4 regions of the Janthinobacterium sp. BCJ23 genome follow, and region 1 is predicted to be linked to each of the others. Evidence: predicted binding sites of a transcription regulator. Region 1 holds the regulator's gene; each other region holds the start of a gene.
What was found. Region 1 encodes LexA, which represses DNA repair genes until DNA is damaged. Its sites were predicted from a motif close to ACTGTATNNNNATACAGT; they were not measured.
Positions count from the first base shown of each region.

Region 1 (5,410 bases):
GGCTGGATGGCGGTCCAGCCCTGGGCGCCGCGCGCGCCTTCTTCGGCGATGGCGAAAATCTTCGATTCGGCCTCGTCAAGCATCTGCTTGACTTCCTTGCCTTGCGGGCTGAAGGCCGTGCCAGAGATATCGTCGGCGACGGTGATGAGTTTACGCAGCACGCCGCGGTCGCGCACGATCTCGGCGTAACGCCGGATGTTCGCGGCCGATGGCGTGTTTTGCGCCATGGCATTCAGGTAAGCGAGTCCGCCCACGTCATCGGCCTTGCCGAGCTGGGTCAGGGTTTCAAAAACAGTAATGACATCGGCTGGCTTGGAAGCGTTAACCATCTTGACGATTTGCTCGAAGATGATGCGATGGTCATAGCGATAGAAATCCTCCGCATGCATGAAGTCGGCGATGCGGTCATACGCGGCATTGTCGCGCAGCAGACCACCGATGACGGATTGTTCTGCTTCGATCGAATGCGGCGGAATACGGAGGGAATCCAGTTGCGGATCAGAGGGGGCGTTCATGGCGCGAATTATACCCGCTTCGGCGTGATGGCAAAAATAAAGGGCTGAAATTGAGCGAAAAAAAGGCCACAAAAAAGCCGGGCGAACCCGGCTTTTCATAGTGCGGCAATGCTTGCGGGCCAGGCCCGCAGACAATTACGCGTTCGCGTCTGGAACGACAGCGATAACAACTTCCACGACCACGTCGGTGTGCAGAGCAACCGAAACGTTGTGCTCGCCAACGATCTTCAGCGGACCGGTAGGCATGCGGATTTGTGCTTTTTCAACAGCAAAACCTTGCTTGGTCAGCGCTTCAGCGATGTCGAAGTTGGTGACGGAACCGAACAGACGGCCATCAACACCAGCTTTTTGAGCAACTTGAACGGTCAGGCCGCTCAGTTTTTCGCCCTGGGCTTGCGATGCGGCCAGTTTGGCGGCAGCAGCTTTTTCCAGTTCGGCGCGCTTGACTTCGAATTCAGCCACAGCGGTTGCCGTAGCACGACGTGCCAGGCGTTGCGGGATCAGGAAGTTACGTGCGTAACCGTCTTTGACTTTGACGACTTCGCCGAGGTTACCGACGTTAACAACTTTTTCTAACAGAATGATTTGCATAGTTCTTCTCCAGGAATATCTGACCGATTAAGCGTGGTGCAGATCGGTGTATGGCAGCAGCGCGAGGAAGCGAGCGCGCTTGATTGCGGTGTCAACTTGGCGCTGGTAGTGCGCTTTGGTACCGGTCAGGCGTGCTGGCATGATCTTGCCGTTTTCTTGGACGAAGTCTTTCAGCGTGTCGACGTCTTTGTAGTCGACTTGCTCAACGTGAGCTGCGGTGAAGCGGCAGAACTTCTTGCGTTTGAACAACGGGTTTTGCTGTTTGCGTTTTTCTTTAAGCTTGAGCTTATTTTTGTCGAACTTTTTACCGAATGCCATGTCAGGCTCCTGTATCTAAAATGCGCTAGTCAGAATTGACTGCACTAAAATCAATGATGTGAAACACCAAACTCTTGCTGTTGCGGCTCTTCCTGGCCAGGAAACCCGTGAACTGATATACCCCGCCCAAGCTTGCCTGACTGAACCTGCCTGAGATTTCGCCAGCGGCTAGCGCGGCAACATCAAACTCGGTCAAACGGGCAATCCCTGCTTCCATCTGCTGCGAACTGTGTTGCAATACTGCATTCACAATCGGCAGCCCTGCCGGGGTATAGCGCAATATTTCGCGCTCGGCAATGATGGCGGTTACTTGTAGCTGGTTCAGCGCACGATCCTGGTCAAGAATTAAGCTGCTGCTGCGGCTGGAGCGGCTGCTGGTGCTTCGGTGCGGTGGCTTTTGGCCGCGTCTTCGCGTTGTACCGATTTCATCATCGGCGAAGGAGCTGTTTCAGCTTTCTTCATTTTAACGGTCAGGTGACGCAACACGGCATCATTGAATTTGAATGCTGTTTCCAACTCGACCAGGGTCTCGTTGTCGCATTCGATGTTCAGGCAGATGTAGTGTGCTTTAGGCAGCTTTTGGATCGAGTAAGCCATTTGACGGCGGCCCCAATCTTCCACGCGGTGAACCGAACCGCCGCGGGTGGTTACGCTGGCTTTGTAGCGTTCGATCATCGCGGGCACTTGCTCGCTTTGGTCCGGATGGACGATAAAGACTATTTCATAATGACGCATGCAAACTCCTTCAGGTCGGATTGATAATCGCCCACCCCGGCGTCAAGACGGGTGTGGGAAGGTCAGCCGAAGATTATAACCGCCTTTTGCAAACGTTTCAATCATTCCTTCCACAAGCGCCCGAAAAACCCGTGCGCCACCGTGCTTTCCGGCCGTGGACAAGTATTTCTTGCGAAATTCGCCCAAAACACGGAAATCCCCTTGCATAGTGGGCGATACTGTACAAAAATACAGACTGTTCATATAGACAGCATTTTAGTATGCACCCACCGCTCATGATCAAGCTGACAGCACGACAAGAACAAATCCTGAACCTGATCAAGGACGCGATTGAAAACACGGGCTTTCCTCCCACCCGTGCCGAAATCGCCAATGAACTGGGTTTCAAATCGGCCAATGCGGCCGAAGAGCATTTGCAGGCCCTGGCCCGCAAGGGCGCGATCGAGATTTCGCCCGGCACCTCGCGCGGCATCCGCCTGATCGGTGCGGCCGCCGAAGCGCCGCCGTCGAAAGTGCCGGCAGCCCTGCTGATGTCGCTGCCCCTGATCGGCCGGGTGGCGGCCGGTTCGCCCATCCTGGCCCAGGAAAACCTGGAAGCGAGCTACAACGTGGACCCGGCCCTGTTCTCGGCCAAGCCCGATTTCCTGCTGAAGGTGCGCGGCTGGTCCATGCGCGACGCCGGCATCATGGATGGCGACTTGCTGGCCGTGAAAAAAGTCGACAGCGCCAAGAATGGCCAGATCGTCGTCGCCCGCATCGGCGACGAAGTCACCGTCAAGCGCTACAAGAAGACGGGCTCCGTCATCGAACTGCTGCCGGAAAATCCGGACTTCAAGGTCATTACCGTGTCGCCGGAAGATGAATTCGCCCTGGAAGGTTTGGCGGTAGGCTTGATGCGCAGCTGGCATTAAACTCCCGCACGTAAAAAGGGCCGCGACAGCATCACTGTCGCGGCCCTTTTTACATGGTGCGCGGCTGCTTATGCGTCCAGTGCGTTGCTGAAATCTTCCAATAAGTCTGCTTCATCCTCGATACCGACGGACACGCGGATCAGGGACTCGGCGATGCCCATGCTGGCGCGGCGCTCGGCACCCATCTCGTAGAAAATCGTGTGGGCGACGGGAATGACCAGGGTGCGCGTGTCGCCGAGGTTGCTGGCGGGAATGGCAAGATTGAGACGATTGAGGAAATCGAAGCAGTCGATGCCATCTTTCAGCTCAAAGCTGAACAACGAGCCATAGCTGCGGAACAAGTCGGTGGCCAGCGCATGCTGCGGGTGCGACGCCAGGCCAGGATAATGCACGGCAGCCACTCTCGGGTCGGCCTGCAGCATGTTGGCCAGCGCCAGGGCGTTCGAGCAGGTGCGGTCCATGCGCAAGGCCATGGTTTCCGCGCCGACGGCGATATGATGCGCAGCTTCCGGCCCCAGCGAGGCGCCGAAGTCGCGCAAAGCCTTGGCACGGATTTGCGCGATGCCCCACTGCGCGGGCGCCGCCTTCTTGTAATTCTCGAAAATGTTCGGATACTGCGTCCAGTCGAACACGCCCGTGTCCGTCAAGCTGCCGCCCAGGGCATTGCCGTGGCCGCCGATGGATTTCGTCAAGGCATTGACCACCAGGCCCGCGCCCACAGCTTTCGGGCGGAACAGATATGGCGTCGTCATCGTGTTGTCGACGATGTACAAGATGCCCTTCTCGTGGCACAAGTCGCCGATTTTCTTCAGGTCAGCGATCTGCGTGCGCGGATTGGCGATGGTTTCCACAAACACGATGCGCGTGGCCGGCGTGATGGCCGCAGCCACATTGGCCACCTCGGTGGCGTCGACGAATGACACGCCGATGCCCTGCCCCGTCACCGTTTGCCACAAGCTGTTGGTGTTGCCAAACAAAAAGGCCGACGACACGACATGGTCGCCCGCGCGCAGCAACGATTGCACCACGGCGCCGATGGCGCCCATGCCGGTGGCGAAGCACAAAGTCGCCACGCCGTCTTCCATCTTGTTGACCTTGTCTTCCAGCGCGGAGACGGTCGGGTTGCCTTGGCGGCCATAACGGAAGCCCGGCTCCTTGCCCTGGAACACGGACGCGAGCTGGCGCGCATCGGCGTAACCGAAGGCAACGGAAGTGTGCACGGGCTTGTGCAGCGAGCCGTGCTCGATGCCCTTGCGGCGGTCGTTGTGCAGGATGGTGGTGGTGAAGCCGTAGGTTTTTTTGTTGGTCATGGTGGAAGTTCCAAATACTCGTCTTGCCGCTTAACCCAAGGCAAGTGCTGGGGTCAGACCTGAAGGTCCGACCCCAAAAAAAGCCCGGCATCGGCCGGGCAGGTACTTATGCTTCCGTTGTCGCCAGGTTCAGGTTCAGCTGGGAACGGGGCGTATCTTCGGGCGCTGCCGCCTTCGGATGGTGGCGCGCATATTCCAGGCGGTCCAGGTATTCCTGCGACACGTCGCCCGTCACGTACACGCCATCGAAGCACGATGCCTCGAAGTTCGTCAGGGCCGGGTTGACGTCGGCGATCGCCTGCTTCAGCGCGCCGATATCCTGGTACACGAGGTAGTCGGCCGTGATTTCGCGGCACACTTCTTCCGTCGTGCGGCCGTAGGCGATCAGCTCGTCGCGCGTCGGCATGTCGATGCCGTACACGTTCGGGTAGATCACCGGTGGCGCGGCCGAGGCGAAGATGACCTTCGTCGCGCCCGCTTCACGCGCCATCTGCACGATTTCACGGCTGGTGGTGCCGCGCACGATGGAATCGTCGACCAGCAGCACCACTTTATCCTTGAATTCGGACGGGATCGCGTTGAGCTTCTGGCGCACGGATTTCTTGCGTGCCGCCTGGCCCGGCATGATGAAGGTACGGCCGATGTAGCGGTTCTTGATGAAGCCTTCGCGGTACTCGATGTTCAACGCCATGGCCAGCTGGATGGCGGCCGGACGCGAGGAATCGGGAATCGGCATGACCACGTCGATATGCACGCCTGGCAATTCGGCGCGGATCTTCTCGGCCAGGTATTCGCCCATTTTCAGGCGCGTGGCGTACACGGAAGCGCCGTCGATGACGGAGTCGGGACGGGCCAGGTAGACGAATTCGAACACGCACGGGTTCAGGCTGGCATTGTCGGCGCACTGGGCGCTGTGCAATTTCTTGTCGGCATCGATGAAGACGGCTTCGCCGGGACCGATGTCGCGCACGAAGCGGAAGCCCATGCCTTCCAGGGCTACGGATTCGGAAGCGATCAGGTATTCGGGACC
Region 1 is NZ_JCAQAW010000001.1:106,233-111,642, forward strand. Features, by position in the region: gene AC54AG_RS00440 (replicative DNA helicase) at 1-515, opposite strand, end outside; gene rplI (50S ribosomal protein L9) at 651-1,106, opposite strand; gene rpsR (30S ribosomal protein S18) at 1,134-1,424, opposite strand; gene priB (primosomal replication protein N) at 1,450-1,749, opposite strand; gene rpsF (30S ribosomal protein S6) at 1,770-2,159, opposite strand; gene lexA (transcriptional repressor LexA) at 2,435-3,070, shown strand; gene AC54AG_RS00470 (cystathionine gamma-synthase family protein) at 3,139-4,380, opposite strand; gene purF (amidophosphoribosyltransferase) at 4,487-5,410, opposite strand, start outside.

Region 2 (5,410 bases), 790 kb from region 1:
CGGCCCGGTAGCGCTGCACGGCGCTGCGCACCAGATCCCCATGGCTGCGCGCCAGGTAGGAAAAATCGCGGTCCCAGCCCAGTTGCTCGAACAGGGCCTGGCGCAGCGCCAGGTCATAGCCGGCGCTGGCGCAGTAGCGCAGCGCGCACAGGTCGAATTCCTCGCGCACGTCGAGGTTGAGCATGGCGTCGTCCTGCAGGATGCCGGCCAGTACCTCGCTGGCATCCGCATGCCGCGACTGTTCCAGGAATGCCTGCCACAGGCTGGCCGCTTCCTGTGCCGGATCGATGGCGACCACACCCCATAGTTCCTGCGGCGGTGCGGGCTCCTGGGCAATGACGCCCCACAGTTCCGCAGGCGGTTCCTGCGCTTCCTGCGCGGGTTCGTCGATCACGCCCCACAGCTCGGCCGCTTCGATGGCCGGCGCTTCTGGCGCTTCGACCTCTTGCGCTTCCGGAAACTCCTCGGCAAACAGGTGCGCATGGCGCAGCGCGTATTCATATGCGTCGCGCAGCTCCTGGAAGGCGGCAGGATCGTCTTCGGGGCGCGTCACCTTCAGGCGCTTCGCATACGCGCGTTTGAGCGCGCGCTCGTCGCCCGTCGGCTCCGTGCCCAGGATTGTCCACAGGCTGCGCTGTCCCTTGTCCATGCCGCCGTCCATTTACAGGAAGCTCTCGCTCTCGACCTGGCGCAACACGTCATCCAATGCCTGGCGGGCCTTGCGGATGGTGTTCGGGTCCTGCGTTTCCAGCGCGGCCTGGAAGTTGGCCGTGTGCGCAGCCAGATACTGGCGCACGTCGCCCAGCGACTGTTCGTACAGGCGGTCGGCGCGCGTGACCAGGGTGCGGTTTTCCAGCTGCTCGCGCGGGTGGATCTTCAGGTCGGCCAGTTCCGCAAAGCGCTGCTCGATCTGTTCCGGCGTCATCACGCCCGCGTTGTCGCTGATGATCATCTTGTGGCGTTCCTGCGTGGCCAGCACCGTCACTTCCGCTTCCAGCACGCCGCTGATGTCATAGGTGAAGCGCACGTCGATGCCGATCTCGCCCGCTTTTTTCGCGGGGATCGGGAAGCTGATCTTGCCGAGGAAGACGTTGTCGGCCACCAGGCGCGATTCGCCCTGGAAGATCGCCACGTTGATTTCCTTCTGGTTGTCGTAGATGGTGGTGATGTTTTCCGTGCGCGAGACGGGTACCACGGAGTTGCGCTCGATGATGGGCAGGTAATGGCCGCCTTCATACTGGTTCGCACCGACCTGGCGCGAAATGGAAATGCCCAGCGAGTATGGCGCCACGTCCGTCATGACCACTTCGTCGAGGGCCGCGTCGCGCATTTTCAGGCCCGCCTGCACGGCGGCGCCCAGCGCCACGGCTTCGTCCGGGTCCAGGTGGATGGCGGGGAAGCGGCCGAACATGCGCGACACGAGTTTGCGCACCAGCGGCATGCGCGTGGCGCCGCCAGCCAGCACCACTTCATTCAATTCCGCGGCGCGGATGGTGGCGTCGCGCAGCGCCCGTTCCACTGGCAGGCGCAGGCGGGCCAGCAGGGGCTCGCACAATTGCGCCAGCTTGTCTTCGCCGATCTCCCAGCTGTATTCTTTGTCCTGGTAGCGCGTGGCCATGCGCACGGACGGCTGCTCCGACAGCAAACGCTTGACGCGCTCGGCCTCATCGCGCAGCAGCTGTTGCTGGCGCGGGTCGAGCAGGCGGCTGCCGACGGCGTCGCGCAGGCCGCTGCCTTCGAGGAAGGCGTCGACCAGCACGGTGACGAAGTCTTCACCGCCGAGGAAATTGTCGCCGGCCGAGGCGCGCACTTCCATCACGCCTTCGAACAGCTCGAGGATCGACACGTCGAACGTGCCGCCGCCCAGGTCGAAGACGAGGAATTTGCTTTCCTGTTCCTTGTCGCGGATGCCATAGGCCAGCGCGGCGGCCGTCGGCTCGTTGAGCAGGCGTTCCACGCGCAAGCCCGCGAGCTGGCCCGCGATGCGCGTGGCCTTGCGCTGCGCATCGCTGAAATACGCGGGCACGGTGATGATGGCTTCCTCGACTTTGTGGCCTAGGAAGGCTTCGGCATCTTCCTTCAGCGCGCGCAGCACCATCGACGACAGTTCTTCCGGGCGGAATTGCTGCGTGCCGAGGGCGATCTTCTTTTCACTGCCCATGTAGCGCTTGAAGACGGCCGCCGTCAGCTGCGGGTGCGTCTGCAGGCGCTCGCGCGCCGCGCGGCCCACGAGCACAGTGCCGTCGTCATCGATGCTCACGCATGATGGCGTCAGGTGTTCACCGAGCGCATTCGGGATGATGGAAGCCTTGCCGTCGCGCCAGATGGCGACCAGGCTGTTGGTGGTGCCCAGGTCGATGCCGATGATCATCAGATATCCGCCTCCGCCTCATTGCCGTGTTCTTCGATCCAGGCGCGGCGTCCGGCCGCTTCGCCCTTGCCCATCAACATATTGAAGCGCAAGGCCGAAGCCATGTGATCGACTTCACCCAAGGTCACGGGCAGCAAACGGCGCGTGTCCGGGTTCATCGTCGTTTCCCACAGCTGCTCGGCGTTCATCTCGCCCAGGCCCTTGAAGCGCGAGATCGACCAGGCGCCCTGTTTCACGCCTTCCTTGCGCAGCTTGTCTTCGATGGCCACCAGCTCGCCGTCGTCGAGCGCGTAGATTTTCTGGATCGGCTTCTTGCCGCGCGCGGGCGCATCGACCCGGTACAAAGGCGGGCGGGCGATGCAGATGTGGCCCTTGTTGATCAGGACCGGGAAGTGCTTGAAGAACAAGGTCAGCAGCAATACCTGGATGTGCGAGCCATCCACGTCCGCATCGGACAGGATGCAGATCTTGCCGTAGCGCAGGCCGGACAGGTCGGGTGTATCGCCCACGCTGTGCGGATCGACGCCGATGGCCACGGCGATATCGTGGATTTCGTTATTGGCGAACAGGCGGTCGCGGTCCGTCTCCCACGAGTTCAAGACCTTGCCGCGCAGGGGCAGAATCGCCTGGAATTCCTTGTCGCGGCCCATTTTGGCCGAACCGCCCGCCGAGTCACCCTCGACGAGGAACAGTTCATTGCGCGCGATGTCCGACGATTCGCAGTCGGTCAGCTTCCCGGGCAGGACGGCGACGCCCGACGATTTTTTCTTTTCCACTTTTTGCAGCGAACGCTGGCGCGACTGCGCCTGTTTGATCACGAGTTCGGCCAGCTTCTTGCCGTAGTCGACGTGCTGGTTCAGCCACAGTTCCAGCGGCGGCTTGGTGAAGGTCGACACGAGGCGCACGGCGTCGCGCGAGTTCAGGCGTTCCTTGATCTGGCCCTGGAATTGCGGGTCCAGCACCTTGGCCGACAGCACGAACGAAGCGCGCGCGAACACGTCTTCCGGCAGCAGCTTCACGCCTTTCGGCAGCAGCGAGTGCATTTCGACGAAGTTTTTCACGGCGCCGAACAGGCCGTCGCGCAAGCCCGATTCGTGCGTGCCGCCATTCGAGGTGGGGATCAGATTGACGTACGATTCACGCACGATGGCGCCTTCTTCCGTCCACGCCACCACCCAGGCCGCGCCTTCGCCTTCGGCAAAGCCTTCCGAATCCGGGCCCGCGTACTGCGCGCCCTCGAACAGGGGAATCAGGGTTTCGCCATTCGATACCTGCGCCAGCGTTTCGGTCAGGTAGCCGCGCAAGCCTTCCGCGTACTGCCACGTCTGCGTGTCGCCCGTTTTCGCGTTGGTGAGGGTGACGGTGACGCCCGGCAGCAGCACGGCTTTCGAGCGCAGCAGGCGTTGCAGCTCCGTTTGCGAGATGTTCGGCGAATCAAAGTATTTTGCATCGGGCCAGGCCGTGACGCGCGTGCCCGACTTCTTGCCGTCGCGCGGGGCGGGGCGGGAATTCAATGGCTCGATCACGTCGCCATTCGCAAACACCATGTGGTGCAAGCCGTTGCCGTCGCTTTCCTTGCGCCAGACGGTGATCTCCAGGCGCGTCGACAGCGCATTGGTGACGGACACGCCGACACCGTGCAAGCCGCCCGAGAACGCGTAGGCGCCGCCCGAACCCTTGTCGAACTTGCCGCCCGCGTGCAGCCTTGTAAACACGATTTCCACGGTCGGCACGCCTTCTTCCGGGTGCAGGCCGACGGGAATGCCGCGGCCATTGTCTTCCACGGTGATGCTGCCATCCGTGTTTTGCGTGACGGCGATGTGCGTGCAATGACCGCCCAGCGCCTCATCGGAGGCATTGTCGATCACTTCCTGAATGATGTGCAGCGGATTTTCAGTGCGGGTGTACATCCCCGGGCGCTGCTTGACGGGTTCCAGTCCCTTCAGGACACGGATGGATGATTCGCTGTAGTCGGATGCTGGTTTTTTAGTGGCCATACGTGTTCAAGCTAAGTAAAGACAGTGGTTGGAACGCCAGGCCAGGGCACTGCGGGCGCAATGACAGCGGCGGCGATAACTGTATGAATATACAGTATATCCCGTCCAGCGTCACTGGGGGAGGGCAGTGCGGCAGGCCAGGCGTCCTTGTGCGGACGCTCGCGCATTCTATCTTGTCCCGCGAGCAATAGCGCTACTCCAGGGCAACAACAGTGCGCCTCAGGCGTGGTTTTGCGCCAATTGTGCTGGATTTTATGCGGTAAAGCCCCCGTTTTTACATCTTGTTTACATGCACCTCCCCAGTCTTTACGAATTTTTTAGACCCTTTTGGCTAATCTGCTCACTATCAAAACAAACCTGAATGAGGGTGGGAATGGATCTCGTGTATCTCGGCTTGATTGCCGTGTTTTTCGTCCTGGCGGCCGGCTTCGCCGTCGCCTGCGACAAATTAGGGAGCGTCAAATGAACGCGTTTTATGTGCTGGGCGCCATCGTCTCGGCTGGTTTGCTCGTGTACCTGCTGGTGGCGCTGCTGAAGGCGGAGGAACTGTGATGACGACGCAATCGATACTGTTATTGGTGGCTTTCCTGGCCGTGCTGCTGGCCGCCTGCTATCCGCTGGGCCTGTACATGGCCAAGGTGGCCGGCGATGCGCCCGTGCGCGGCCTGGGCTGGCTGCAAAAGCTGGAAAACCTGCTGTACCGCTGGTCCGGCCTGCCCGCCGACAAGGCCATGGGCTGGAAAAGCTATGCCATCGCCCTGATCGTCTTCAATACCGTGGGCGCCGTCTTCGTCTACGGCCTGCAGCGCCTGCAGGGCTTCTTGCCGTTGAATCCACAGGGCCTGGGCGCCGTCAGCCCCGATTCCTCGTTCAATACCACCGTCAGCTTCGTCGCCAATACCAACTGGCAGGGCTACGGCGGCGAACAGACCATGAGCTACCTGACCCAGATGTTGGGCATGGCATGCCAGAACTTCTTTTCGGCTGCCACCGGCATCGCCGTGATCTTCGCGCTGGTGCGCGGCTTCGCCTCGCGCTCGGG
Region 2 is NZ_JCAQAW010000001.1:893,743-899,152, reverse strand. Features, by position in the region: gene AC54AG_RS04055 (hypothetical protein) at 1-649, opposite strand, end outside; gene AC54AG_RS04050 (molecular chaperone HscC) at 662-2,371, opposite strand; gene AC54AG_RS04045 (DNA topoisomerase IV subunit B) at 2,371-4,368, opposite strand; gene kdpF (K(+)-transporting ATPase subunit F) at 4,831-4,920, shown strand; gene kdpA (potassium-transporting ATPase subunit KdpA) at 4,920-5,410, shown strand, end outside.
Region 2: a site for LexA is predicted at 4,447-4,464, ahead of AC54AG_RS04045 (DNA topoisomerase IV subunit B). Genes of this name have one in related genera too.

Region 3 (5,410 bases), 980 kb from region 1:
GTCGTCACGGCGGCAAAACTGCGCGAACGATTCGTCCGTGAACTGTGCGCCGGCGCCGGTCACGCTGGCCAGCTCCTGCGCAAAGGCGGCCTGGGACGGATTGAAATCATTGCCATGCCAGCGCGTGGAAGACGCCGCCGCATGGATGTTGGCGCTGATGCCCTGGCCAAAGCCCAGCTCGCAAGCCGTGCCGCTGGCCGGCAAGGCAAGCCCGGCAGCCAGCAGGGGCAGCCGCAGGCGCAGAGGATTCAATTCTTCGTAATAGCCATAGGTATAGGCGATTTCGGCCACATAGCCGGCATTCCAGTTGCTCATCTCGATCCTGTCACGGTCAGTGGTGCTGCGCGCATCGCACAGCGTTCGAGCGCCAGAATACCTTATCGCGCGGCGTCGCCATACTGGAAACAAACGGCGTTTGAAAGCGCAGTTCATGGGGCACGACGGAGGCCGGCCGGCGCGCCATGGCCAGCCTCATTCCTCGTCGGGATCCAGCCCCTTCAAGGCCGCTTGCACGGCGCGCTGGGAAAAGCCGCGCTGCATCAGGAAGCGCATCTGCTTGTTGCGCTGCTCGGCATCCTGCGCTACTTCACCAAACTTGCGGCGCCACACTTCGCAGGCGCGCGCAACTTCCCCTTCGGCCAGGCCCGCCTTGAGTTCCTGCAGCGCCTCGCCGCCGATGCCATGGCTTTGCAACTCCGCCATGATGCGGCTATTGCCGAAGCGGGCCGAGCGGCGGTGGATCAGCGACTCGGAAAAGCGCTCCTGCGACAGCCAATTGGCTTGCTCCAGGCTGTCGAGCAAGGCTTCCACGTCATCGCCCTCCTGCGCATGGCGCTGCAGCTTGCGCCGCAATTCCATGCGGCTGTGTTCACGCATCGACAAAAAGCGTAGCGCCCTGCCCTTCAGGCTTAGTTGTACTGCGGCCATACACCCACCTTGTCTTTCATTCCACAATCACATCACCCAAACACAATCGCCGCCCGGCGCAACAGCGCGGGACGGCGATCATGGTCCTACCTTGCGGCAAGCCATGCGTAGGTCGGATCAGGGCCCTTGGACCGTAATCCGACAACATTGTTGACGTCTGTGGTGTTGTCGGATTACGCGCGGCTTTGCCGCGCTAATCCGACCTACTCTGGCTTGGCTTCCGCAGCCTTGGCAGCCTTGTCGGCGGCTTTGTCCGCTTTTTCCGGCTTTTCAGCAGCCAGCGGCGGCAGTTCGCGCACGCCCAGCGAAGCGCGGACCTTGTTTTCGATTTCGCGGGCCAGCGCCGGACGCTCCTGCAGGAAGGCGCGGGCGTTGTCCTTGCCCTGGCCGATACGTTCGCCGTTGTAGCTGTACCACGAACCGGATTTTTCCACGATCTTGGCATCCGAGCCCAGGTCCAGGATTTCGCCTTCGCGCGAAGTGCCGGCGCCGTACAGGATGTCGAAGTGCGCTTCCTTGAACGGCGGCGCGATCTTGTTCTTGACGACCTTGACCTTGGTTTCGTTGCCGATCACTTCATCGCCGGACTTGATCGAGCCGGTGCGGCGGATATCCAGACGCACGGAGGCGTAGAATTTCAGCGCATTGCCGCCCGTGGTTGTTTCCGGACTGCCGAACATCACGCCGATCTTCATGCGGATCTGATTGATGAAGATGACCAGGGTATTGGTGCGGTTGATGGAACCGGTCAGCTTGCGCAAGGCTTGCGACATCAGGCGCGCTTGCAGGCCTGGCAGGGAATCGCCCATGTCGCCTTCGATCTCGGCGCGTGGCGTCAGCGCGGCCACGGAGTCGATGACGACGAGGTCGACGCTGCCCGAACGCACGAGGGCGTCGCAGATTTCCAGCGCCTGCTCGCCCGTGTCCGGTTGCGAGATCAGCAATTCGTGCAGATTCACGCCCAGCTTTTGCGCGTAACCGACGTCGAGCGCGTGCTCGGCATCGATAAAGGCGCACGTGCCGCCCAGTTTTTGCATTTCGGCGATGGTTTGCAGGGTCAAGGTGGTTTTACCCGACGATTCCGGACCGTAGATTTCCACCACGCGGCCGCGCGGCAAGCCGCCCACGCCCAGCGCGATATCGAGGCCGAGCGAACCGGTCGACACGACTTGCACTTCTTCGATCGGTGCGCTGGCATCCATGCGCATGACCGAACCTTTGCCAAACTGCTTCTCGATCTGCGCCAGTGCGGCGGCGAGCGCCTTGGCTTTTTCCGATGCGGGTACTACAGCTTTTTTATCGTCCATATGTTCTTTCAGCCGTTCTACAGTTGCGGATTCACGTGACGCATCTACGTGAACCGTGCAGCCTGCGATAGCGCCAGTGGGTTAAATTCTTTACACAGACAGTACTGTATAAAAAAACAGTGATCAATGCAAGCGGAACGTGGATTTGTTTTGAAACAGATCAATACAACCGCGGATTTTCATAAAAATTCGCCACCTTGCGGAAAATGAAACACAATACAAGCTTCTACCGCCGCAAAGCATAGGAAGTGCACCATGCGTATTTTACTTGCCGAAGATGACAGCGTGCTGGCCGATGGCCTGACCCGCTCGCTGCGCCAGTCCGGTTATGCGATCGACTACGTCAAGACGGGGCAAGAGGCCGATACGGCCCTGTCCACCCAGGAATTCGACTTGCTGATCCTCGACCTGGGCCTGCCCAAAATGTCCGGCCTGGAAGTGCTGCGCCGCCTGCGCGCACGCGCTTCGCTGCTGCCTGTGCTGATCCTGACGGCCGCCGATTCCATCGAACAACGCGTGAATGGCCTCGACCTCGGTGCCGATGATTATATGGCCAAGCCGTTCGCCTTGTCGGAACTGGAGGCAAGAGTGCGCGCCCTGACGCGCCGCGGCGCTGGCGGCGGCGCCACCATCATCAAGCACGGCCCCCTCAGCTACGACCAGGTGGGGCGCAGCGCCTACATCAACGACCAGATGCTCGACCTGTCGGCGCGCGAACTGGGCTTGCTGGAAATCCTGCTGGGCCGCACCGGCCGCCTCGTCTCGAAAGAGCAGCTGGTCGACCACCTGTGCGAATGGGGCGAGGAAGTGTCGAACAACGCCATCGAAGTGTATGTGCACCGCCTGCGCAAGAAGATCGAAGTGGGCGGCGTGCGCATCGCCACCGTGCGCGGCCTCGGCTATTGCCTGGAAAAATACTCGGAAGCGGCGCGCCTGAACGCTGAAGCGGGCGAGTCGGCAAGCCCGGCCAGCGGACCCGCCAGCAAGTGAAGGCGCGCGAGGCGCCAGCGGACGAGCCGGATGATGACGACTGGTTCGAGCCGCCCACCACGGAGCAGGACGACACCATCGAGCATTCGCTGTTCGGCGAAATCCTCGACTGGATGCTGGCGCCCCTGCTGCTGCTGTGGCCGATGAGCATCGCCATCACCTATCTGGTGGCCAAGGGCATCGCCAATCAGCCGTTCGACCATGCGCTGGAAGACAGCGTGACCGTGCTCACGCAGCAAGTCAAGCAGGCCGATGGCGCCATGTTGCGCCGCGCGCCGGACAAGAACAGCAGCAATAATAATGGCCGCGACTTGCTGCGCGGCGACGATGTCGACACCCTGTATTACCTGGTGGTGGGTCCGCGCGGCGAATACCTGGCCGGCGACCGCGATTTGCCGCCGCCGCAGGATCCCGACAAATACCGCAGCGGCATGGTGCTGTTTCGCAACGACACCATCCACGGCACGCCCGTGCGCGTGGCGTTCAGCTATCTCGACATTCCTGCCGACAACGACGATGAGCCGCACCGCGCGCTGGTACAAGTTGCCGAAACCCTGGAGAAACGCGCCCAGCTGGCCAATGAAATCATCAAGGGCGTGATTTTGCCGCAGTTCATCATCCTGCCCGTGATCCTGGCTCTCGTCTGGTTTGCCCTGGCGCGCGGCCTGTCGCCGCTGGCGCAATTGCAGGAGCGCATACGCGCCCGGCCACCCGACGATTTATCGCCCATCGAATCGGGCCAGGTACCCGAGGAAATCACGCCGCTGGTCGGTTCGCTCAACGAGATGCTGGCGCGGCTATCGCTGTCGATCGACATGCAGAAACGCTTCATCGCCGATGCCGCGCATCAGATGAAAACGCCGCTGGCCGGCATGCGCATGCAGTCGGAACTGGCCCTGCGCCAGACCGACCACGACGAGATCCACCGCTCGCTGCTGCAACTGGCGAAAAGTTCGGAAGCGGCCACGCGCCTGGTCAACCAGCTGCTGGCCCTGGCGCGCGCGGAAAATCAGCCGCAGGCGGGCACGGCGTTCGAGCCGATCGAGCTGAGCGAACTGGCGCGCGGCGTGGTGCAGGACTGGGTGCAAGCTTCGTTTGCCCAGCATATCGACCTGGGCTTCGAGCAGCCCGCGTATTCGATCATGATTTCCGGCAATGCCATGATGCTGCGCGAGCTGCTGAGCAACCTGATCGACAACGCCCTGCGCTACACGCCGTCGGGCGGCAGCGTCACGGTGCGCGTGCGCAGCACCCTGGAACTGGCCATCCTGGAAGTGGAAGATACGGGTCCCGGCATTGCGCCGGCCGAGCGGGCCCACGTGTTCGAACGCTTTTACCGCATTCTCGGCAGCAATGTCGACGGTAGCGGCCTGGGCCTGGCCATCGTGCGCGAAATTGCGCAGCAGCATGGCGCCGAAGTCGATATTTTTAACAATCCGCGCGCGCAGTCGCCGAAGCTGCCGGGCACCCTGCTGCGCCTGAGCATCGCCCTGCTGTTGCCGGACGCGCCAGAAGAGGATGACGTCACATATGGATAAGCCGAGCCCAACCGTTGCCCCGGCGCGGCCATCGCACGCGCCCAGCCCCGAGCTGCAGGCGCGCCGCGACATCCACTGGCGCAAGACGCGGCGCCTGACGGCCATCCTGCTGCTGGTGTGGCTGCTGACGGGTTTTCTGACCGTATTCTATGCGCGCGAGCTGCTGCACCTGAACCTGTTCGGCTGGCCCCTGCCCTTCTATATGGCGGCCCAGGGCGCCTCGCTCGTGTACCTGGCCATCATCGCCTTCTATGCGTGGCGCATGCGGCGCCTCGACCGGGACTTCCATGCCGAGGAGCACGCATGAGCGGCCAGCGCAGCTTCTTTGCCCGGCTGAGCCGCTACTACCTGCTGTTTACGGCCGGTTTCGCCGCCTTCCTGCTGGCCCTGTCCGTGCTGGAACAGGAAGGCATGCCGCGCGCGTGGATCGGCTACCTGTTCATGCTCGTCACCATCACCCTGTACGCCACCATCGGCGTCATCAGCCGCACCTCGAACGTCACCGAATACTATGTGGCGGGGCGCCGGGTGCCGGCCATGTTCAACGGCATGGCCACGGCCGCCGACTGGATCTCGGCCGCCAGCTTCATCAGCCTGGCCGGCGGCCTGTACCTGAACGGCTTCGACGGCCTGGCCTTCATCATGGGC
Region 3 is NZ_JCAQAW010000001.1:1,089,361-1,094,770, forward strand. Features, by position in the region: gene AC54AG_RS04905 (class I SAM-dependent methyltransferase) at 1-315, opposite strand, end outside; gene recX (recombination regulator RecX) at 472-927, opposite strand; gene recA (recombinase RecA) at 1,131-2,234, opposite strand; gene AC54AG_RS04920 (response regulator) at 2,490-3,224, shown strand; gene AC54AG_RS04925 (sensor histidine kinase) at 3,221-4,762, shown strand; gene AC54AG_RS04930 (DUF4212 domain-containing protein) at 4,755-5,069, shown strand; gene AC54AG_RS04935 (sodium:solute symporter family protein) at 5,066-5,410, shown strand, end outside.
Region 3: a site for LexA is predicted at 2,338-2,355, ahead of recA (recombinase RecA). Genes of this name have one in related genera too.

Region 4 (5,410 bases), on a different contig from region 1:
ACGCATCAGGCGCTCGGCAATTGCCGCCCATTTCTCGGCGATGGGGGAGTGCGGATCGAGTCCGCAAGTAATAAGGCGCTGCTGCAGGTCGGCCCGCCCACCCCAGCTATGTGAGGCCTTGGCCACCTTGTCGACCACCGATAAATCGACGCCCAGCGCGCGCCCAACGTCGCGCAGGACACTGCGCGGGCGGTAGGAAATGACAACGGCAGTCAAGGCGGCCCGCATGCGGCCATACTTGCGGTAGATGTATTGAATCACTTCCTCGCGGCGCTGGTGCTCGAAGTCGACATCGATGTCGGGCGGTTCATCGCGCTCGCGCGAGATAAAGCGCTCGAAGAGGAGGGTGCCGCGCGAGGGATCGACTTCGGTGATGCCGAGGCAGTAGCACACCGCCGAATTGGCCGCCGATCCGCGCCCCTGGCAGAGGATTTTTTGCGAGCGGGCGAAGCGCACGATGTCGAATACCGTCAAAAAATAGGGTTCATATTGCATGTCGCCGATCAGTTCCAGCTCATATTCCAGCTGTGCCTGCACGTTGTCTGGAATGGCGTGCGGGTAGCGCCAGTGCGCACCAATATAGGCTTGCTCGCGCAGGTAGCTGGCCGGGGTCTGTCCCTCAGGCACAATCTCGCCTGGATATTCATAGCGCAGTTCATCAAGCGAGAAGGTGCAGCGCTGGGCCACGCGCAGGGTTTCATCCAGGGCCTCTCGCGGATACAGGTTGCCCAGCCGTAGGCGCGAGCGCAGATGCGCTTCGGCATTCGAGGCCAGCTGATAGCCGCACTGCGCCACCGGCGTATTCAGACGAATCGCGGTCATGGTGTCCTGGATGATTTTCATCGAGCGCAGGTGCATGACGACGTCGCCCGTGGCCACCACCGGCAGGCTGAATTCGGCGCCGATGGCTTCGACCATGGCGCGGTGCCGATCATCCTGCGCGCGGTGGTGCAACGTCAAAGCGACGCGCGCGCGGCCCGGTGCGCTGCGCACCAGCCATTCGGCTTGCCGCTCGATCTCTTCATAGGGGGCGTTATATTTGGGGCACAGGATGAGTTGGCAGCCCGGCAGCCCTTTTATATGGGCGAGAGGGGCGGTGGGGTTGGCGATGTCGCGTGGCCAGACTAGGTAACTTCCCTTGTCGGCGCGCGTGCGCGCAGCGGTAATGAGTTCGCTCAGGTTGCCGTAGCCGTCGCGGTCCATGGCCAGGACCAGCACAGTGAAGGGCGGGGTGCCGTCCTCCGGTGTCACCCTCATCTGGCTGCCAATAATGAGATGAATGTTCCACTCCCGCGCGGCCACATGCGCCTTGACCACGCCGGCCAGGGAACATTCGTCGGCCATGGCGACGGCCTGGTAGCCCAGCTGCGCCGCGCGCGCCACCAATTGATCGGGCGGAGAGGCGCCGTGCAGAAAGGAGTAATGACTCATGCACTGCAGCTCGGCATAGTCCGGCAGCGTGGAAATTGGCGGCTGGTCCATGATCAGCCGAACATCCCGTGCAGATACCAGCGGCCGTCAACGACGCGCTCCAGGTAGATCCAGTAGCAAGTCGCATCGCTGCCTTGCGCGATGTAATAGTCGCGGGCAGCGATTTGATCATTCCACCAGCCGGCCTCAATGCGTTCCGGCCCCTTGAGCATTTTTAGTGGGGAGCCATAAAAGGGACGTTCGCCGCGCAGCAGCAGCGGGATGGGTTTGGGTAGCAGCCAGAACGGGCGTTCAAACGCCTCATCCTCGGCGTTGACCGCCTTGCGCTTCTCGGTGGCGGTAGCCCAGGCATTGCTTTCCTCCGGCCGATGGTCGTGATGCTCGACAGGCGAGAGGACGTTGTCGCTGCCAAGACGGGCGCTGAGTAATTCCAGTAGGCGCTTATAGTCGGCGGGGCTGCCGCCCGGCTCGGGAAACAGGTCTTGCGTCGGCGGCGCCATCGCGGTCAGCAGGCGCGCTTCCAGGCGCAGGGCGATGACTGGGGCAGCCAGTTCCGTGCGCGCCAGGCGCTCCTTCAACAGTCGTATCAGGTGCGCGTCGCGCCAGGTCGGCTCTGCCAATCCGATCTCGATCGGCGTGGGCGGGATCGCAGTCTTGCCGCGCTCGTGCTCCAGCAGCAGAACAAAAACACTCACGGCCTGCTGGCGCGCGACCAGCCAGCCGACAAATTGCTGCAGGAGGCCCGTGGCGCCGTCCAGCAGGGCATCGGCGTGTTCGATCCGGTCAAAAGTTTCGATGCGCGCTGAAAAAGTCTCGGGAATGGCGATCCATTCAAACAGTTCAGGAGCGAGTCCATAGGCGCGGTCGAGTTCATCGAGCACGTGCTTGTTCATCCTGCGCTGAATGCCAGGGCGGGGCAGGCGCCTTAGCGCCGCCAGATGATCAGCACCAATGTCCGTTAGCCATTCGAGGTGATTCGCCGTGCTGGGCAGATAGGCGCAGGGCATGCGGTCGAGCTGGCGCTCGAGTGAGCGCATGTGCACCGTGCGCCGCACAATGATCTGGCGTTTGGCCGGCTGCCAGCGCGACAGCAGCCAGGCCCCCATGGCCGTCGGCGCCGTGCCGAGCTGCGCGGTCACCCCAAGCGCTTGCAGGGCAGCGCGAATGCGCCGGCTGATGGCGGCGCGCCCGCTAAACAAGCGTAAGCTGGCGGTCACGTCCAATAACAGGCTGAAGTCGCCGGCATGCGCCACTTCCGGGGTGAACTGGAGGAGGGCGAGCGCGATGGCATTGCTGGTGATCAATTCACGCTCAATATTGCGCTCCAGGATGACGCTATCCGGCGAGACGGCCGCTACACCGCCAGGGCGCATGCCGACGCGCACGCCTTCGGCAAAGGCTTGCTGCGAGACTGTGATGATGCGGCCTTTCTCGACCACCGCATACGGCCCCGGCTCACACCAGCGCGGCCTGAGGCATTCGAGAGGCAACAGTGGGAGGTGTACGCTGAACCAGAACCGCATTTTGATCGTCCAAAAATCGTTGACGTGCCGGCATGTCTGCCAGCGGGATAAAGAGTGGCGCCTCATGATGTGGGCCACGCCGTTTGATGATGTGAGTGGAAATGCCGCCGGCGGCGGGGCGCAATGCCAGGCGCAATGGTGCAGGTGAGGCATCAGCCGCTGCGCTCATCGGCCGGACCAGCCAGAAGAACGTTTCGGTTGTCTGCGCCGCCAGATTGAGGCGCCGCAGTGCCTCGTCGCGAATATTGGCTTGCCACAACAGCACCGCGCCGCAGCTGCCATTGCGCAGGATCTGCTCGGTGGACCAGAGAGCATCTGCGGTGCTGGGGGCGCGTATCCAGAGCAGGTTCGGGCAACTCAGGTCCATGAATTTGCAGGCGGCGGAGTTGGGCAAGTACGGCGGCTGCACCAGGGCAATCCGACGATGTTGCGATAGTTGCGCCAGCACTGGCCGCAACAAGTGCATTTCCCCGATACCCGCTTGCTGAACTAATAACTCCGTGAAGGTCGATTGCGGCCAACCGTTGCCCGGAAGTTCGTGATCCAAGACGCTGTGACCGGTAGTAACAGTGCTGGTTGTTCCTCGACTCAGCTCACTAGCCCGCCAGACGTCACGCAGCAAGGCACTATTGGCCAGTGTGGTAGGGCTGCGACGTTGAAGGGAAGGTGAAAGCATGGCGGTTGGCTTGCGAGGTTGTGGATCATTCTCAAAACTACTGTACATAAATACAGTATATGCTGAGGACGTCAAAAACTGCAAGGTCCATGAATTTCTTGAATTGTTAAAACTAACGGTTGTGATGGCACGAAAGAGTCAAGAGGATCGCCGAAGCTCAAGCATCGTTTGCTTGAGCGCGACGGTAGTCTCTGCAGGGCAGATGAATAACCAGGTCAACGCCAATTTCGTCGTCAGATCAGGCAGCTACGAGATCGCACACCAGGTATTTGGCAGAACACCCAGGCCCATAGCACGATCCATCGGTTTTACAACTTCCAAAAACTATGAATAAGGAAAGTCTCAGCTACTGGTGGCGATTCACCTCAAATGTTCTCGCCTGGAAGCTTGCATAGATAGACAATACAGCGCAACCAAGAACGTGTGATTTACCTAGGCCTGGAGCGGGCGGGTGTGCGAGTCCCGCACTGCTGGCACCTCGTCAGGTGCCGAAAATCTCTTGAATTCGAGCACTTATTTGTTGGCGGATGTTGTTGCTGGACATTACTGGATCATCAGGATCGATGCAAAATTCGGCAGTAACGTCACTGCCAGAACCACTTTTAGCAAATGTCAGATCGAGCCACATTGCCCCTGATTTTCCAGGTGTACCTGACGAGACAGTTTGAGCTAAATGGTAAAAAGCGCCGCTTTGCTTTTCATGCTTGTATCCCTGATCAACCAAGTAAGTTCGATCAACCGTTTTTCGGTAAAACGTGATCTGTTCAGGCGACTTAAATCCGAAACGGGTCATTGCGCGTCCATAAAGCGTATCAACATCGACGCTACTTTTATGAATCGGCAGTACCGTGCATCCTGATTCTTTGGAGTAAGTGGTGGCTGAAATTCTATTGGGATATAAATTGCCTTGGCGTATGTGGGAAGGCGCAGCTATATTGGTGTCGATCTTTAACAAGCCATTGAGTGATGGATCAAATTCGGCGCAAGCCACGATATTTAGTGCGATGATTTCAATCCATGCGATATTCATGAATTTCACAATATCTCCGTATTCAGAGCGGTAATATTTCCCACTTCCCAAGTCACCGATATTTTCGGCTCTATGGTCTAGGTGTATGTCGCCCGATCTGCTGCAGGCCGTGCCCTCGCCGATTTATTATTTCAAAAACTTTTCGTCGAACGTCTTTTGCCTTTGTTTTTCCACGTGCTTGTCGTAGCGGTCCATTGCCAACAATCCTGCAATACCCGCTAGTAAGATGACGATGACGATCATCAGAACTTTACGCATTTTGCACCTCGACACAATCCACTATGTTTGCGAGCTGACCAGTCCGGCATCCCGAAGTTTTTGCAAAAAAATGTACCCATCCTCTTCCTCTGTAAAGATCTCTTCACCGTCGAGCATGTACGCCTTGAGCAATTCCGCGATACCAGCTTCTTCATTTTTCAAGGCCAATTCCGTCTGCGCAAGGCGATAATGCACAAACGGGTTCTCTTGGCCATCAGGACCATTTAGCGCATCGAATAATGCCTCGCGCGCCGCAGAAAAATCAGCAAGGTGGTGGAGCGCATCGCCAATGGAGGCTTTCAGCCAGGTATACGCTTCCCACTTAGCCTGTGGTGCAGGGAGCAGATCAAGGGCCTGCGTCCATCTCTCCGCTGCTTGGCTGAATTCGCCTTGATCGGCCAGGTCATTGCCCATTTCTGATAGCAAGTCGATCTGCTTGCTTACATTGGAAGGTAAGTCCATTCAGTTTCCCTTTTGCTGCTGTTCAAGCGC
Region 4 is NZ_JCAQAW010000010.1:71,197-76,606, reverse strand. Features, by position in the region: gene AC54AG_RS24710 (error-prone DNA polymerase) at 1-1,482, opposite strand, end outside; gene AC54AG_RS24705 (Y-family DNA polymerase) at 1,485-2,870, opposite strand; gene imuA (translesion DNA synthesis-associated protein ImuA) at 2,887-3,630, opposite strand; gene AC54AG_RS24695 (hypothetical protein) at 4,112-4,660, opposite strand; gene AC54AG_RS24690 (tetratricopeptide repeat protein) at 4,940-5,380, opposite strand.
Region 4: a site for LexA is predicted at 3,670-3,687, ahead of imuA (translesion DNA synthesis-associated protein ImuA). Genes of this name have one in related genera too.